Linked DNA regions of Pseudovibrio sp. M1P-2-3. The protein of the gene in region 1 interacts with the protein of each later gene in a pairwise test. Links are inferred from orthologs where the notes say so. Each region holds a gene or a part of one and is shown in the gene's direction. Other genes may lie near its edges.

Region 1 (5,629 bases):
CAGCAGGCTCAAGGTGCCTTTATCGATCAAGGAGAAAACCTTTTCAAACCCATCCGCCCCTCCAAAGTAAGGGTCTGGCACATCTCGTTTATCTGGTGCATCCAACAGGAGCTGGAGGTTTGCCTTGCAAGGTTCTGGAGCGTTTTTTTTAATCACGTCCAAGTTGGCTTGATCCATGGCAACAATCCAGTCAAACCTGTCAAAATCGGAGGCATGTAACTGGCGTGATCGCAGTGATGAAATATCAATTCCATGGCGCCAAGCAGATTCAACACTCCGCTCGTCAGGTTGCTCACCCAAGTGCCATTGGGACGTTGCTGCAGAATCTATCTGAAATTTATTCTGGAGTCCCGCAGATTGGACATGATGTCGAAACAAACCTTCCGCGAGCGGGCTTCTGCAGATATTTCCCAGACACACAAAAAGAACACTCAGTTGCTTTTCACCCACGAATATCTTCCTTCTGCCAACTCTCTTCCTAAAAAACCGAAGGTCTTCCAGATCACCCTATCAATACAATAAAGGAAACAACAAAGCAGACAAAGGCCTTTTGCACCTAGGGAGAAAGGACGGTTTCAATAAGAAATCCAAGCATCGGGTATCTTCCCAGCACATTTATGCAGCATTAACGAACATACCTACCAGTCCTCCTCCAAAGTCCGGTCCCCCCACAGCACTGTGGGGTCTAACTTTTCTTCATATTTTTGTGTTTCACCCGCTGTTATTCTCCAGCGGTCACCCCACGCTTAATCACAAAATACCTGACGTCCCCATCTTTCAAGAGCGATACCAGTGTATGGCCATCCTCGTTACACATATGAGGAATATCGATGGCAGACATTGGGTCAGTTGCCGCAACTTTAAGCACCTCTCCCGTGTGCATTCTTGCAAGCGCTTTTCGAGCCTTCATCACTGGCAAAGGGCAATTGAGGCCCAGAACATCCAAGACTACGATTTCTTTTTCCAACAGCTATTCCAATTTTTCCTGCAAACTATGCTAACAGATTTGCTAAAGGTGAAGCCAACACCCTTTTAGCCACAAGCGACACAGCCAGTAGCTAACTTTTTTTTTAGATTGAGTAAATAGTTGATCCGGAGTCCTTAATGAGTTCAATTTCCAATTCCCTTCCCCTTGATATTTTGGATTTCTGGTGGCAAGCAGGCCCGGAAAGCTGGTTCAAAGGTGGATCCGACTTTGACAGTCAAATCCAACAAAAATTTTCCAAAGCTGTTGAAGCAGCCTGTGAAGGTGAGCTGGATCACTGGACACAGTCACCGCACAGCACACTAGCCCTCCTTCTACTGCTGGACCAGTTCACCCGTAATATCTACCGTGGCTCCGCCCGTGCTTTTTCAGGGGACGAAAAGGCTCTGGTCATCGCCGAGAAGTCCCTACAAAAAGGAGACTTCCGCGCATTCAATCAAGAACAACGGGCCTTCTTCTTTCTCCCCTTCGAGCATTCCGAAAAAATGGAACATCAGGACCTTGCCGTTGATCTATTTCGCAAATATTGCAACGAACAGAACTACTTGTATGCACTCGTCCATATGGACGTGATCCGCAGATTTAACCGCTTCCCACATCGCAACGAAGCACTGGAACGAGTTTCTACCCCTGAAGAGGTAACTTTTTTGGAAGAAGGTGGCTTCCGAGCCTAAAGCCCGTTCCGAAGGCTGATTTTCATTTTTGGAAATATACGTAGAAACTATATCAAGGCCGTGAGATGCCTTCCTTCAATATTTCACGGCCTCAGAGTCTGTTCAAGAATAGAAATATCGAGCAGTTCTTCAAACCATTAGTTTATCATTGCACCGCTCATGAAAGGTTCTGTGGTTTCCGCATATCGTTCCATTTTGTCTCATTCATTGAGAATGGCTACTTTGTTTTTTCAAGCAACACCATATTCGCCAATAGCAAGCAAATAAAACTGGTTACCTTATAAATTAAAGCTATGTAGCAATACTCAAACCAGCTCAGCCTAAGGCAGAACAACAACAATTTTTGAAAAAAATTCCTATAATTTAAGTATTTCAAAATAATTGATATCTGATCACCTCTCAAAATACATAGCAAACTTGGCTGATAATCCTAAAATCTTTGGAGTTAATGCACTTACGATTTCTGATGATTTTATGTGTGCTAGAGGATCTACTGGCTCACAGGACGCAAATGCATCGCCCCCATGGCATCCAGATAAAACTGTGCTGGTATATTACCACCCCAAATCGCCTTATTTTTAGGCATAGTATTTTTTATTATTCGCCTATATTTTAACCAATAGTTTCATTAACTTCGAAAGCAACCACTCAAAATTTCACGTCATCTTTGCTTGATCACCACCTATAGTTATTTGAAATATATAACTTTTATCTACTCTCCCTCCCCCCTCCAATTCCTTCCTCCTTAACTTGGCACGTTACTTGAAAGGAAGGTTGTGACGTGCCGGTCCTTCACCTCGCTGTCCCGATCTAAATGGGCTCATGAGGTTAAGTGGGGCTTAGATAAAATTCATGTCCGGGGCGACTTCGACATGAACGAAACACAGCATATGGGGTGGAGCATGAAAATTATTATGGCAATCATCAAGCCGTTCAAGCTTGATGACGTGCGCGATGCGCTCACAAGCATCGGGGTACAGGGGCTGACAGTAACCGAAGTCAAAGGGTACGGACGTCAAAAAGGCCACACAGAAATCTATCGTGGTACCGAATACGCGGTCAGTTTCCTTCCAAAGTTAAAAGTAGAAATTGCCGTTACTTCAGACCTTGCCGACAAAGCAGTCGAAGTTATCGCAAGCGCAGCAAAAACCGGCCAGATCGGGGATGGTAAGATTTTTGTTTACGACATTGAGCAAGTGGTTCGCATTCGCACGGGTGAAGCGGGTGTAGAGGCCATCTAGGGTCGGAAAATCGGGGTAAATATTATGAAAATTTCAAAAACACTTGCGGGTGTCGCCGCACTTGGGTTGGCGCTAGGTTCCACACCGGCACTGGCTCAAGATACAGCTCCGGTCTCTCCGGAAGTACAATACATATTCAATACACTACTGTTTCTGATTGGCGGTTTTCTGGTTATGTGGATGGCTGCTGGTTTTGCCATGCTTGAAGCCGGCCTTGTGCGTACCAAAAACGTCTCCATGCAGTGTTTGAAGAATATTTCGCTTTATTCCATTGCAGGTTTAATGTTCTGGATCACCGGTTACAACCTCATGTATACGGGTGTTGATGGCGGTTTTATCGGTTCGTTCGGCCCTTACTCATTTGACCCAGTGGGCGGCGATGCGCTTGATACCGGCTATTCCACAGCATCCGACTGGTTCTTCCAGATGGTGTTTGTCGCAACGGCCGCTTCCATTGTTTCCGGCACGCTTGCCGAGCGTATTAAACTTTGGCCTTTCCTGCTGTTTACTATTGTTCTTACTGGTTTCATCTACCCAATCGCCGGTTCATGGCAGTGGGGTGCAGGCTGGTTGTCTGAGATGGGCTTTTCTGACTTTGCCGGTTCCACTCTGGTGCACTCCGTAGGTGGCTGGGCAGCTCTTGCCGGTGCGCTTGTTCTTGGTGCACGCTCAGGAAAATACAACGCCAACGGCTCTGTCACGCCAATGCCGGGCTCTTCCATGCCTTTGGCAACACTGGGAACGTTTATCCTATGGCTTGGCTGGTTCGGCTTTAACGGCGCTTCCCAGTTGGCAATGGGCACAATCAGCGATGCGACAGATATCTCCCGCATCTTCGCCAACACCAACATGGCAGCCGCTGCCGGTGTTGTCGTAACGGTTATTCTCACACAGGTCCTTTATAAAAAAGTTGATGTCACAATGGCTCTCAACGGCGCACTTGCCGGTCTAGTGGCGATTACTGCTGAACCACTCGCGCCAAGTGTACTTCAAGCTGTCATTATTGGCGGTATTGGTGGTGCCATCGTTGTCTTTGCTGTTCCAATGCTGGACAAGCTGAAAATTGATGATGTTGTTGGTGCGATCCCGGTTCACCTTCTTGCTGGTATCTGGGGCACATTGATTGTTCCCCTTTCCAACACAGACGCATCATTTGGTGTGCAGGCAATCGGTATTGCTGCCTATGGCGTATTCACTTTCGGCGTCTCTGCAGTTCTTTGGTTCCTTCTCAAAACTCTCGTGGGTATCCGCGTCAGCGAAGAGGAAGAGGCTATGGGCTTGGACAAAGTGGAAATTGGTGTCGAAGCCTATCCGGAATTCGGCCAAGGCTCCCAGCGCCTATAGGAAACGCACAAGCAACATTGTATGCTGATACAAGCTTCAAGGCCCGGTGTTCACATCGGGCCTTTTTCCATCCATCACGGCCTATTGATACAATTTGTAGGCTCTAGAGCTAAAAGAGTTAACCAAAAAAGAATAGTCTCTCTAGAGCACTGGTGATCGTCTATCTTCTTTAACACCCCATCAACACAATGGACCTCACCAGACAAATAACCTTCTGAAATGAAGACAAAGGGAGGGAACATCGTGAAACTATCTTTTCTTCTATTGGCAACGGCAGTCATTATCATTTTTGGTTTTGGTGATATAGTCTCGGCTCAAGACCTGCCTAAGGATCAGGCAAGTGATTTATGCAGCCAACCTGAGCATGCAAATACACTTTCCTGCCGCGAGCACGTGATACGGCTGGAACCCGCTTGGCATATCACAACCATTGTTGCAGCTATCGTCGTGATCGTGGGTGCAATCTATGGCGCAATACGGTGGCGTATGACCTCGAAGTAAAGTTCTATTGGGACTGATGCAAACGTCAGCCCGCCGCTTTATTTGACAGGTGCAACTCTAATCAGCCTTAAAGTCCCAGAGTAACGGTGAGGCTCCACTGTTAAAACGAGAGCCTCTCCTATCATTTGGAATCGCTCAGAGTATCATTCGATATAATAACAACATTATCTAACAAGTAATTTACTAATATAAATTCAACTTTATAAGTTTAATAAAATATATTTTGTGGTAATTTCGCTCATTAAATGGATATTTAACGTAATTATAGCAAAAATAAAACTATGATTTAGCAATCTCCATGAGATTAATACTATTATTAGCACTTTCAATATTTATTATTCTAAGTGTTAGTGACATAGCATGTGCGCAAGATCTAAGTATCGTTGATGAAGGGAATAACGGTGGAGTTTGCATTCCCGGTTTTTGTGACGGGGATACTCCTGCAGATGCGCCATTCTACCAATCGCAGCAGGTATTGGAGGCCTCGTTGTTCTTACTGGTAGCCTCTATCTGGCAATACGTCGGCGGATCAGCAACAAATAGAACTCTCCCGCAGCCCATTCAGTGGCTACGGGGCTTTCTTAAACAGCTAACATCAAACCACCACAATTCCTTTATGCTTGGCATGATGTTCTGGCTCAACGTGAATAGTCACGCGGGCACCTGGCATATCCTTTGCGATGCCTTCTTCAATTCGATCACAGATTTCGTGGGCATCTTGCACCGAAAGCTGGCTTGGAACAACCAGATGGAAGTCCACAAACGTCACATGGCCTGCATGGCGGGTGCGTAAATCATGGGCTTCAATGGCCCCTTCCCCATACTTGGAAATAAGTTTACGCAGAGCGTCCTGCTCTCCTTCCGGTGCAGCTTCATCCATCAAA
Region 2 (5,746 bases), 1.8 Mb from region 1 along the record:
ATTGCATCTGTTAAAGCGTGAAGTGCAACGTCTGCATCAGAATGGCCTTTTAATTTTTGGTTATGGGGGATGCTTATCCCGCCAAGTGTAACTGCATCTCCATCTTCGAAAGCGTGTACGTCGTAGCCGGTTCCAACACGAATGTCGCCTAGTTTTTCAGTGCCCACCATTGCGATTACTCTTCGAGCATTTACGAGATCTTCTGGGTTAGTAATTTTTATATTATCTTTCTGACCGGGGATTATCTGTACGGATGCTCCAGCCCATTCCATCAAGGCTGTGTCATCTGTGAAGTGATCCAATCCCTGATTAAAAGCAGTTTGGTGTGCCTCCAAAATGTTCTTGTAGAGAAAACCTTGAGGGGTTTGAGCTGCCCAAAGACCTTTACGGTCAACGGTTTGCGCCACACATTGATTTTCGTCCTGCCGCTTGAGAGTGTCTGTTATTGGAATGGCTGGTAAAACAGTATCGTGATGGTCTGTAAGGCTGTTCACAATGGCTTCAATTGTGCTTTTGGATACAAAGGGTCTTACGCCATCATGAATGAGAACGTAGTCAGGGTTCACCTTGCGTAGTGCGCTTAGGCCATTTCTGACTGAGTGTTGCCTTTCACTTCCTCCAAGAACGGGTTGCATGAGTTTATCTGTTTCAAGGTCTTTTATGCAGGCAGTATAGGTTTGCCGGTCTTGTTCGCGGATAATCGGAATGATGTAATTTATCTCGGGATGCTCTGAGAAACACTCTAAAGTATGCCGTAGAATACTTTTACCACCCAGATCCAGATACTGCTTTGGTAGAGGGGTATTCTTGTGGTGCATGCGGGTACCACTACCTCCCGCAACGATGATGACAGCTACAGTTTGTCGTTTTTGGTAAATCTCTTCGCCCATGACCTAAACTTTCTACCAAATTAATTCTGTCGGGGCGTAGCGTACCGCCCCGTGACAATCTTGGACTTTTGGCTTATTTGGCAGAAAACTACAATGTTCTTGGCACTCAAAAGTGATTTAATGCTTGTTTGTTAAGGGGATGTGGTTACAATATAGGCATGTAGTTAACTGCACATTCGATGTGCAGTACTTTAAGGGCAAGATGCGTAAGCATGATTAAAATTGGCGAAATTCCTGTTCCGAACAAAGTGATTCTGGCCCCAATGTCAGGCGTAACCGATTTACCCTTCAGAAAACTGGCTTTGAGGTATGGGGCTGGTTTGGTTGTGAGCGAGATGGTCGCAAGCGCCTCACTCGTGACGGGCAGCGAAGAAAGTCGTATGCGCTCCGAAGGGGCGGGGATTCGCCCACATATTGTGCAGCTTGCAGGGCGAGAGCCTCATTGGATGGCTGAAGGTGCGCGCATGGCCGAAGCCGCAGGAGCCCATATTATTGATATAAATATGGGCTGCCCCGCCAAGAAAGTTACAAGTGGGTACTCTGGCTCTGCTCTTATGAAAGATTTGGGCCTTGCCATGTCTTTGATTGAAGCAACCGTAGCTGCTGTTGATATCCCCGTCACATTAAAGATGCGACTTGGGTGGGATGAAGCTTCGATCAATGCTCCGGTGTTGGCCAAGCAGGCTGAAGATGCAGGGATTAAGATGATCACTGTACATGGGCGGACACGGAGCCAATTCTATAAAGGAAAAGCTGATTGGAAAGCCATTCGCTCTGTTCGGGAAGTTGTTTCTGTTCCATTAGTTGCAAACGGGGACTGTACTGGATTTGAAGAAGCGGATTTGATGCTGGAGCAATCTGGCGCCGACTTGGTTATGGTTGGGCGAGGGGCTTATGGTCGACCCTGGTTACCTGGATTTATTGCGCATTACTTGGAGACAGGTGAAAAACGTGTAGCACCTTCGGGAAGGGCGTTGGCTGAGCTGATTATAGAGCACTATGAAGCGATACTGGAGCTTTATGGGGAGCATATTGGTGTTCGGGCAGCCCGTAAACATTTGGGGTGGTATCTGGAGGCAAGCGGTACTCTGCATCTCGCCCCAGAAGGCTTTGTAAAATCAATAATGACAAATACTGAGCCTGAAACAGTAAAATCTCAAATTTATGCATGGTTTGTTGAAAGTGAAAGTCGGAGAGCTGCTTAAATGAGTGGTGACAATGCAGTGAAATTAGTCGAAGTTGCAGGAGAGGGGCAGTTGGTTCTGGATTCTCTTCCTCATCCAGTTCTGGTTCTCGATGAAGATAATCACATTTTTAGAGCCAATAGTGCGGCTGAAGGCTTTTTCCAAGCTAGTCTTTCTGTATTGCGGCGGCATTCCATTTCGCATTTCGTTCCTTTTGGGAGCCCGCTTCTGGCACTTGTTTCACAGGTTCGCTCGCGCAATGCATCTATAAACGAATATAAAGTTGATATTAGCTCGCCGCGCATTGGCGTGGAAAAGCTGGTTGATATTAACGCGTCTCCCATGAGTGATCGGCCGGGTGCTGTAGTCCTTCTCTTTCAAGAACGAACAATGGCTGAAAAGCTGGACAAGCAGCTGACGTCCAGAGGTGCCGCGCGTACAGTAACCGGTTTGGCGGCCATGCTTGCCCATGAAATCAAAAATCCTCTTTCAGGAATAAGAGGTGCCGCCCAACTTCTGGAGCAGGCCGTTGAAAATGAGGATAAAGCGCTTACACGTTTGATTACTGATGAGACAGATCGAATAGTTAAGCTTGTGGACCGAATGGAGGTATTCTCCGATGAGAGGCCAATAGATAGGGAACCTGTCAACATTCATTTGGTTCTTGATCATGTTAAGCGAGTTGCAGAAAACGGCTTCGCCAAGAATGTCAGGATTGTTGAGAACTATGATCCTTCCTTACCGTCAGTTTATGCAAATAGGGATCAGTTGGTTCAGGTCTTTATTAATCTTTTGAAGAATGCAGCGGAGGTGTTGGAGGTGAAAGGTGATGCGGAAATCACTCTATCGACAGCCTTTCGACCTGGAGTTCGCCTATCCATTCCAGGGGCTCGTGAACGAGTGAGCTTGCCTCTTGAGTTCTGCGTAAAAGATAATGGGGGAGGGGTACCTGAGGACCTTCTTCCGCACCTGTTTGAACCATTTATTACAACAAAGACAAACGGCTCTGGGCTAGGGCTTGCGCTTGTCGCAAAGATTATTGGTGACCATGGCGGTGTAATTGAATGCGATAGTTCTAGAACGGGTACGACTTTTCGTATCCTGATGCCAACCTTTTCTCCACTTGAAACTAATATTTCGTCATAGGACAGATTTCCGATGCCTCTTGGAACAATTCTTGTTGCAGATGATGATGCTGCGATCCGCACGGTGCTCAATCAAGCTCTCTCAAGGGCTGGATATACAGTTCGTTTGACATCCAACGCCACAACGCTTTGGCGGTGGGTTAGTTCTGGTGAAGGGGATCTTGTAATTTCCGATGTTGTGATGCCCGACGAAAACGCGTTTGATGTCCTGCCGCGTATAAGAAAACTGCGCCCGGATTTGCCTGTTGTCATTATGAGCGCGCAGAATACATTTATGACTGCGATTAAAGCATCGGAACAAGGAGCCTATGAATATCTGCCCAAGCCTTTCGACCTGAAGGAGTTGATCGGAATTGTCGGTCGGGCACTTTCTGAGCCCAAAGCCCATAGTGTAAATGCAGCAGCGGAGAATCAAGAGAATATCCCCCTTGTTGGGCGCTCCCCTGCTATGCAGGAAATTTACAGGGTTCTTGCCCGATTAATGCAGACTGATCTGACGGTCATGATCAATGGTGAAAGTGGAACGGGAAAAGAACTCGTTGCAAGAGCTCTTCACGATTATGGTAAGCGTCGAAATGGTCCCTTTGTTGCGGTAAATATGGCTGCAATTCCTCGGGATTTGATCGAATCTGAGCTGTTCGGACACGAAAAGGGCGCGTTTACTGGTGCGCAAGTACGCTCTTCAGGGCGCTTTGAGCAGGCAGATGGCGGAACTCTGTTTCTTGATGAAATTGGAGATATGCCAATGGAGGCGCAAACGCGGCTTCTCAGGGTTCTTCAGCAAGGTGAATATACAACAGTTGGTGGGCGAACGCCTATTCAGACTGATGTTCGAATCATTGCAGCGACTAATAAAGATTTGCGACAACTAATAAATCAGGGGTTGTTTAGAGAAGATCTTTACTTCCGGTTGAATGTTGTTCCTATTCGCCTTCCACCTTTAAGAGAACGTACGGAAGATGTTCCTGACCTTGTGAGGCACTTCTTCTCTTTAGCTGAAAAAGAAGGGTTGCCTTCCAAGCAAATTGAAGTAGCAGCTCTTGACAAGTTGCGCCGCTACAGATGGCCAGGTAACGTAAGGGAGCTGGAGAACTTAGTCCGACGGCTCTCCGCCCTCTACCCGCAGGAGGTTATTACTGCAGGGCTGGTTGACATGGAGCTCAGCCAACCTGTTGTGTCAACGGTAGAAGAAGAGGCACCGGCCAGTAAGGACTTGAGTGGAGCCGTAGAGCGGTTTTTGGGCGCGTATTTTTCTGAGTTCGGGGATACATTGCCGCCTCCAGGTCTATACCACCGGATTTTGAAAGAGGTGGAATATCCGCTCATCAGCGCCTCATTAGCTGCGACGCGTGGAAATCAAATAAAAGCGGCAGAGCTTTTGGGGGTAAATAGGAACACCCTTCGGAAGAAAATCAGAGACCTCGATGTGCAGGTAATTCGGAGCTCCAGATAGGAAGCCGTCTGTTGGCCGTTAGGTGACGTTCATTCACCTTCCGATGTTGTGTTATCCCCATAGGGAATGGAAATCGGTTTGATATGTGGCATATTAACAACAAGGTGTGGTAATGATGCCATAGTGCTCTGTCGGGCAGTTCATTTTAAATTCCAAGTTCGGGCTTCATGAACGCAAACAGTAAAAGTGATGGGGACGTCAAGGTCACCAGTCTTGGCGGTCGCAAGGCGCGAATTTTCGGTCTTGTTGTCGTGTGTTGTTCTCTCATATCTATTGGGGCTTCCTTTGCGGTACTGACCGGCCTAACGCCGATTACCCCAACTGAGAATGTGATCTATATAGCTTTGGCTGCCAATGGAGTTTTGGTTGCCACACTTACAATTCTTATTCTTTGGGAGTTTGGTAAGCTCCTGAAAGCCCGAAAACGCGGAAAAGCTGCAGCAAGGTTGCATGTCCGTATTGTGACTATGTTCAGCCTAGTTGCGGCACTGCCTGCGATCTTGGTTGCTGGAGTGGCAACGATTACCTTGGATCAGGGACTTGATCGATGGTTTGAGAAGCGAACACGCCAGATTATTGGCAATGCTCAGTCCGTAGCTGCAGCTTATGTACAAGAGCATGGAAATATTCTGCGTAGTTCGCTGATAGCTATGGCTAAGGATGTAGATCTAAATAGAAGCGCCTATCACTACGAGCCTTCCCGCTTTGACCGCTTTTTTGAAACCCAGACATGGGTGCGAGGGCTACTTGGAGCCTACATTTTAAAAAATGATGGTACAGTTGTATTGAAGGTGTTGCGTGATCCAAATATTGTGCCGCTTTTACCGCCAAAAGTTGCTATGGAGCAAGCTGCAGACGGGAATCCGATCCTGATCCATCCAGGGGTTTCCAACTTGGTTGGTGGTGTGATCAAACTATCTGCCTATGATGACTTATATTTGTACGTCACACGAGCACTTGATCCTCGTGTTGTTGAATATCAAAGACTTGCTGAAGCGGGGGTGACCGAATACGCCGAGTTAGAGCAGCGGCGCTTTGGTGTCCAGCTTGCCTTTGCTCTGGTTTATGTGGGTG
Region 3 (6,162 bases), 120 kb from region 1 along the record:
ATATTTCCAGAGACAAGATGTCGATGCAGGCAATTAAAAGCTGGCTCAATGCACATCCAGAGCAAATTGATGATATTTTGACCCAGAACAAGTCCTATATCTTCTTTGATCTTATTAAAATTGAGCGGAAGAACTCAGCTCCAATCGGTGGAGCTGGGCTTCCTTTGAAGGCCGGTTACAGCCTTGCCGTTGACCTTAATTTCCACGGGTATGGTACGCCTATATTTCTGAGCGGTTCTAACGTTCCTGTTACACAACAGAGTGCGCCTTTTGCCCGTCTGCTCATAGCTCAGGATACTGGCTCCGCAATTATAGGGGCCGCGCGCGGTGATCTTTATGTAGGAACTGGTAAAAGTGCAGGTGCACTAGCAGGGCAATTGCAGCATCGTGTCCAGTTTTTTAGTCTGCTTCCCAAAGCCAACGAGATCGCCCTCGAAAGAAAACAATGAATACTAGCGGTCCAAAAAAGAAAAAAGGAAAAGAACTTTCTGCAGAGGACAAACGCCTGTGGAGCAAGGTTGCACAAACTTTAACGCCTCTTCACCCAGAAACGTTCAGCTTTGAGGATATAGATCCACCTAGCCCCGAGATACAAAAGGCGGCTGTAGATCACAAAGCAGCTAAACAACCCCAATTAACATCGACAGAAAAAAATCTGCGTAAATCAGCCCGCTTGGGTACGCCTGTAACTGCGCCGGTTCCGCCACTTGCAAAAATGCCACGCAAAACCCGCAAGCGTGTTGCGAAGGGCGGAGGCCGAATGATTGATGCCCGAATAGATCTTCACGGCCTTACTCAACATCAGGCCCATGATCGTTTACGAGGCTTTTTGCATCACAGTCAGCAGCAAGGTTACGCACTGGTTCTCGTTATAACAGGGAAGGGCACTCCCACTGCCCACAACGCTTACGCGGGAGAGCGCGGCGTGTTACGACGCGTAGTTCCACATTGGTTGTCACTACCTGACTTCCGGCATTTAATAATAGGATTTGAAGCGGCGCACACCTCCCACGGAGGAGACGGAGCCATTTACGTTCAAATACGTAAAAGACGCGATTCATCTAGGGATTACTTATGACTCCATTTGGTGCAAAAATTAGAGAGTTCAGACAAAAGCGCAACATTACATTAAAAGAGATGGCAGCAGCGCTTTCTGTTTCCAGCGCCTACCTTTCTGCCCTTGAGCATGGTAAACGTGGCAAACCTACTTGGTATATGGTTCAAAGGATTATTACCTACTTCAACGTAATTTGGGACGAGGCTGAGGAGCTTCAAAGGCTCGCTGAAGTTTCAAACCCCCGTATCACCATAGATACGGGAGGACTGCACCCCAAAGCGACCGAATTGACGAATGTGCTTTCCAACAAAATTGGCGGATTATCAGAGGAATCGATTGACCATCTTCTACATCAGTTACGCGTTGTCTCAGTGAAAGACAGTCTTTGAAAAGACCATCAGAATCTACGAGGACATAGTTTACAGCTAAACTTCTTTACCTACTAATACCTTGAAGAGACACAATCGAATCTGCGGATAGCGAAATGACCCCTACAACCTTAAACATCGACCACATTCTGGAGGCTGGGCAGCTTCAAGAAGAATTTGACGTTATTGTAAAGGAACAGGGGGGAGACGGGAATAACCCCAAAGTCCGAAACCTTATTCTCTCGCGCCTTAAAGAGGTCCAGTCAAATGGCCGCTCTGAAATTGAGAAAATGCTGCTGGACGATGGGGCAGGGCGGCGATGTTCTGAACGGCTATCTGCTCTTCAGGATCTGATTATCCAGGCAATTTATGATTTTGCACGCTCACATATTTATAGAAACGAAAACCCTAGCAAAGGTGAGCGTATCGCAGTAATTGCGGTGGGGGGCTATGGACGGGGTACGCTTGCCCCACAGTCAGATGTAGACCTGTTGTTTGTCTGGCCCTACAAGAAAACCCCTTGGGGCGAGCAGATGATCGAGTACATCCTTTATCTGCTCTGGGATCTGGGACTTAAGGTAGGTCACTCCACAAGAAGTCTTGATGAATGTATCCATCATGCCCGCGAAGACATAACTGTCCGTACCTCCATACTTGAAGCTCGTCATGTTTGGGGCGACATAGAGCTTTTCGAGCACCTACAGGATCGGTTTGATAAAGAGATCGTAGTTGGCACAGGTGCCGAGTTTATTGCAGAAAAGCTCGCTGAACGCGATGAACGACACGACCGCCAAGGAAACTCACGCTATATGGTGGAGCCGAATGTAAAGGAAGGGAAGGGAGGACAAAGAGATCTCAATACTCTCTTCTGGATTGGCAAATACTTCTACCGTGTTCCCAATGGTGTCGACCTTGTAGACAAAGGTGTCTATTCACGAAGGCAGCTAAACAAGTTTAGGAAAGCCCAAGACTTTCTATGGGCTGTCCGGTGCCATCTGCACTTCCTCACAAAACGGCCCGATGACCGCTTAACATTCGATGTACAGCAAGAAATAGCAGCTCGCCTCGGATATAAAGACCATCCGGGCATGCGGGCCGTTGAACGCTTTATGAAGCACTACTTTCTCGTCGCCAAGGATGTGGGAGATCTTACTCGCATCTTTTCCGCGGCGCTTGAAGAGCAGCATGTAAAGTCTGCTCCTAGGATTTCCCGCTTTTTTGAAAAAATCGTACCTTTCAAAAAGAAGCGCATGCAATCCATCAAGGGTACAAAGGATTTCCTTGCTGTAAATGGGAGAATTGTCGCTGCGAACGATGAAGTCTTTAAAAAAGACCCTGTCAATTTAGTACGTATTTTTTACTTACTGGATACGCAAAATCTGGACATGCATCCCGAACTTCTAAAATGCATTCGCCGCTCGCTGCGCCTGATTACAGATGATCTACGCCAAAATATCCAAGCTAACCGGCTGTTTATTAAGATATTAACCAGTCGTAGCGATCCAGAGGCCGTTCTTCGGGCAATGAGTGAAGCTGGAGTGCTTGGTCGCTTTCTTCCCGAATTCGGAAAAGTCATCGCGATGATGCAGTTTAGTATGTACCATCACTATACTGTTGATGAGCACCTACTAAGGTCCGTTGGCATACTATCCGAAATTGAACGCGGGCTGGGAGAAGATGACCATCCCCTGTCTACGGACCTCATTAAAACAATCCCTAGTCGAAAAGTACTTTATGTTGCCATGTTACTGCATGACATTGCGAAGGGAAGGCCAGAAGATCACTCAATCGAAGGGGCAAGCATTGCAAGAACTATTTGTCCAAGGCTAGGTCTTTCAGTCTCCGAGACTGATACCGTTGCGTGGCTGATCGAGTACCACTTGGAAATGAGTACAATTGCTCAATCCAGAGATTTGAACGACCCTCAGACGATTAAGGATTTTTGCAATAAGGTCCAAAGTCTGGAACGCCTCAAACTTCTCCTCATCCTGACAGTTGCGGATATACGTGCAGTAGGGCCAAAGGTTTTCAATGGTTGGAAAGGCCAGTTGCTGCGGACTCTGTATTTTGAAAGTGAGACCGTGTTATCCGGTGGTCACGGGCAACTGACCAATAAAGAAAAAGTGGAACAGTCCAAAAGAGAACTTTCCACCACACTCGAAGCTCTGCAATGGTCTGATGAAGACATCGAATCCTGCTTGTCCCGGCATTATGACGCGTACTGGTTAAGAGTGGATTTGAACAGAAAAATCCAGCACGCAACGATGATAAGGGAGATGGAGCAGAAAGGGGAGCTTCTTTCAACTCTGATCAAGCCCCATACTTTTGAAGCTGTCACGGAAATTACTGTTGTCGCACCGGACCATCCTCGTCTTCTTTCCATTATTGCTCACGCTTGTTTTGCCTCAGGTGCCAATATTGTGGATGCCCAAATTGACACAACAACGAGTGGCCTTGCAGTTGACACCATTTTCATTCGCCGTGAACTTCCCGAAGATAAAGATGAAAAGCGGCGCGGCGAACGCATAGGCTCCCATATCAAATTGGCCCTGCAAGGATCGGCCCCGAAAATCAGCCGGACACAAATCAAGCAGGCAACCAACCACAGAAGTAAGGCCTTTGAGCTGGACACGACTGTTCACGCGAGCAATTCGTGGTCCCATGACTATACGGTCTTGGAAGTAATAGGGCTTGATAGACCAGGCCTTCTTTTTGATCTGACAAAAGCGATTTCTTCCCTAAATTTGAATATCGCATCCGCACATGTTGTCACATTCGGCGAACGTGCCGTGGATGTTTTCTACGTTACTGACCTGACTGGTGGAAAGGTGAGTAATGTTGGACGCCAAGAAACAATACGCTCCACGCTAATTAAGGCGTTTGAGGGCCAGACAAATACCGAGAAACCTAAAAAGGTCCGTCGGCGTCCCAAAAGACTAGCGAGCTAACTTAATAGATGAATCTCTTCAAAAACTTTGCCAAGGTCGGCGGAGCAACAATGCTCAGTCGGCTACTCGGCTTTTTACGGGATGTGCTCCTTGCTGCCTTTGTTGGCACGGGGCCAGTAGCCGACGCCTTTGTCGTGGCCTTCCGGCTCCCCAATCTTTTCAGACGCCTTTTTGCCGAAGGGGCTTTTAACTCCGCGTTTGTGCCGCTGTTTGGCAGATCCCTAGAAGAGCAGGGAAAGGAAAAAGCCCGTCAGTTTGCAGGTGAAGTGGCTGCGTTCTTGTTCTGGACACTCCTCATTATAACCGCAGTTGCAGAAGTGGCGATGCCTGCCTTAGTGTTAGTGCTGGCACCAGGATTTTTTGAAGAGCCTGACAAATTCGAACTCACGGTTCTTATGTCACGCATCGCATTCCCGTACTTGCTGTTTATGTCTTTACTGGCATTTATCAGTGGTATTTTGAATACCTTCCAGCGATTTACGGCGGCAGCTCTAGCTCCTGTCATGCTTAATGTGGTCATGTCTATTGTCCTGCTTGGAATTGGCCTGAGCGGGCTTCCACCCGGCAAAACTGTAGGCACCATTTTGGTGTGGGGCATAGCGGTTTCAGGAGTGGTTCAACTGGCATTCGTCGCCTTTGATTTACGCCGCCTTGGGTTCAAAATTCCCTTGGTTCGCCCAAAGTGGACACCTAATATCAAACGCCTGTTGGTTTTGGGTCTTCCAGGGGTTATTGCTGGCGGTATTACTCAAATCAATATTACCGTGGGTACAATTATTGCCTCCCTGCAAGACGGGGCCAACTCTTTCCTTTACTACGCAGACAGGGTCTACCAACTCCCTCTGGGGGTGGTCGGCATAGCAATTGGAGTTGTGCTTCTCCCAAGCCTTACCCGGCAACTGCGCTCAGGAAACCTGCTGGAAGCACGCAATTCCCAAAACCGTTCTTTAGAGTTTGCCTTAGCCCTCACATTACCCGCAGCTATCGCCCTACTGGTTATTCCGCACGAAATTATTTCAGTCCTTTTCCAACGTGGGCAATTTGGCGAGGAAGCAGTTCAAAAAACATCGGCGGCACTTGTCGCTTTCGCTGTAGGCTTGCCAGCCTTTGTTGTAAACAAAGTTCTCTCTCCCGCTTATTTCGCTCGGGAGGACACAAAAACCCCTATGGTATTTGCGGCAATAGCAATGGTCGTAAACGTTGTTCTGGCAGTCTCCCTGTTTCCCTATTTAGAGCATGTAGGCATTGCTGTAGCCTCATCGGCGGCAGGTTGGATAAACACCCTTTTATTAGCCATTGTACTTAAAAGAAGGGATCATTTCGAATTCGATACGATTTCTCTTCGCCGAATTCCGCTATTGGTAATCGCCAGTCTTTTGATGGGTGCCGCATTGTGGTTTGGAGCCTTAATGCTAGAACCTTTATATTATTCCGAGTTTTTTGCAGTTCGTGCTGCAGAACTCCTCATTCTTGTAGGTGGCGGAATGGTGTTCTTTGCACTTTTTGTTCAGCTAACTGGAGCCGTAGATTTGCTTGGTCAAATGAAACGTTTACGCCGCCGGTAAGCCAAGGGAATCTATGAAACAGTTTTCGCTTGCGCTTTTTGGTGTACATGTTCATAAAACACCCCGTTTTGCGCAGTAAATGCGCGCCCCCACAGGCCCTTCCAACAGGCCGAAGCTATTAGGGAAATAAATTATGTCGGCTTTTCAGCCTCGCGTTTTCTCCGGTGTTCAACCCACTGGTAACCTGCACCTTGGAAATTACCTCGGCGCTATCTCACGGTTTG

The links. Proteins that work in one complex are often made in the same cells at the same time.
Region 2: the proteins of P6574_RS19515 (region 1) and P6574_RS11500 interact in binary tests that used the Escherichia coli proteins (3 or more experiments, as listed by UniProt). The link is inferred for Pseudovibrio sp. M1P-2-3 from one-to-one orthologs.
Region 3: the proteins of P6574_RS19515 (region 1) and P6574_RS20100 interact in binary tests that used the Escherichia coli proteins (3 or more experiments, as listed by UniProt). The link is inferred for Pseudovibrio sp. M1P-2-3 from one-to-one orthologs.

Annotation. Positions count from the first base shown.
Region 1 is NZ_JARRCW010000001.1:4,424,529-4,430,157, forward strand. The notes cover bases 1,343-4,224. They hold P6574_RS19515 (P-II family nitrogen regulator), read left to right. Parts: upstream 1,343-2,549; coding sequence 2,550-2,900; downstream 2,901-4,224. Other genes in these bases: P6574_RS19510 (DUF924 family protein), read left to right, coding at 1,343-1,659; P6574_RS19520 (ammonium transporter), read left to right, coding at 2,925-4,224. Outside these bases: P6574_RS19495 (low molecular weight protein-tyrosine-phosphatase), read right to left, coding at 1-420; P6574_RS19500 (hypothetical protein), read left to right, coding at 367-522; P6574_RS19505 (sulfurtransferase TusA family protein), read right to left, coding at 722-967; more of P6574_RS19510, read left to right, coding at 1,105-1,342; more of P6574_RS19520, read left to right, coding at 4,225-4,244; P6574_RS19525 (hypothetical protein), read left to right, coding at 4,488-4,745; P6574_RS19530 (cation diffusion facilitator family transporter), read right to left, coding at 5,341-5,629. UniProt on the Escherichia coli protein: Involved in the regulation of nitrogen metabolism. Regulates the activity of its targets by protein-protein interaction in response to the nitrogen status of the cell.
Region 2 is NZ_JARRCW010000001.1:2,651,808-2,657,553, reverse strand. Bases 1,159-4,157 are described here. They hold P6574_RS11500 (two-component system sensor histidine kinase NtrB), read left to right. Parts: upstream 1,159-2,095; coding sequence 2,096-3,220; downstream 3,221-4,157. Other genes in these bases: ntrC (nitrogen regulation protein NR(I)), read left to right, coding at 3,233-4,157; dusB (tRNA dihydrouridine synthase DusB), read left to right, coding at 1,159-2,095. In the rest of the region: P6574_RS11510 (bifunctional 2-C-methyl-D-erythritol 4-phosphate cytidylyltransferase/2-C-methyl-D-erythritol 2,4-cyclodiphosphate synthase), read right to left, coding at 1-890; more of dusB, read left to right, coding at 1,103-1,158; more of ntrC, read left to right, coding at 4,158-4,672; P6574_RS11490 (sensor histidine kinase NtrY-like), read left to right, coding at 4,840-5,746.
Region 3 is NZ_JARRCW010000001.1:4,548,583-4,554,744, reverse strand. The notes cover bases 1,159-4,573. They hold P6574_RS20100 ([protein-PII] uridylyltransferase), read left to right. Parts: upstream 1,159-1,541; coding sequence 1,542-4,373; downstream 4,374-4,573. Other genes in these bases: murJ (murein biosynthesis integral membrane protein MurJ), read left to right, coding at 4,382-4,573; P6574_RS20105 (helix-turn-helix domain-containing protein), read left to right, coding at 1,159-1,446. Also shown: mltA (murein transglycosylase A), read left to right, coding at 1-449; P6574_RS20110 (Smr/MutS family protein), read left to right, coding at 446-1,078; more of P6574_RS20105, read left to right, coding at 1,075-1,158; more of murJ, read left to right, coding at 4,574-5,938; trpS (tryptophan--tRNA ligase), read left to right, coding at 6,072-6,162.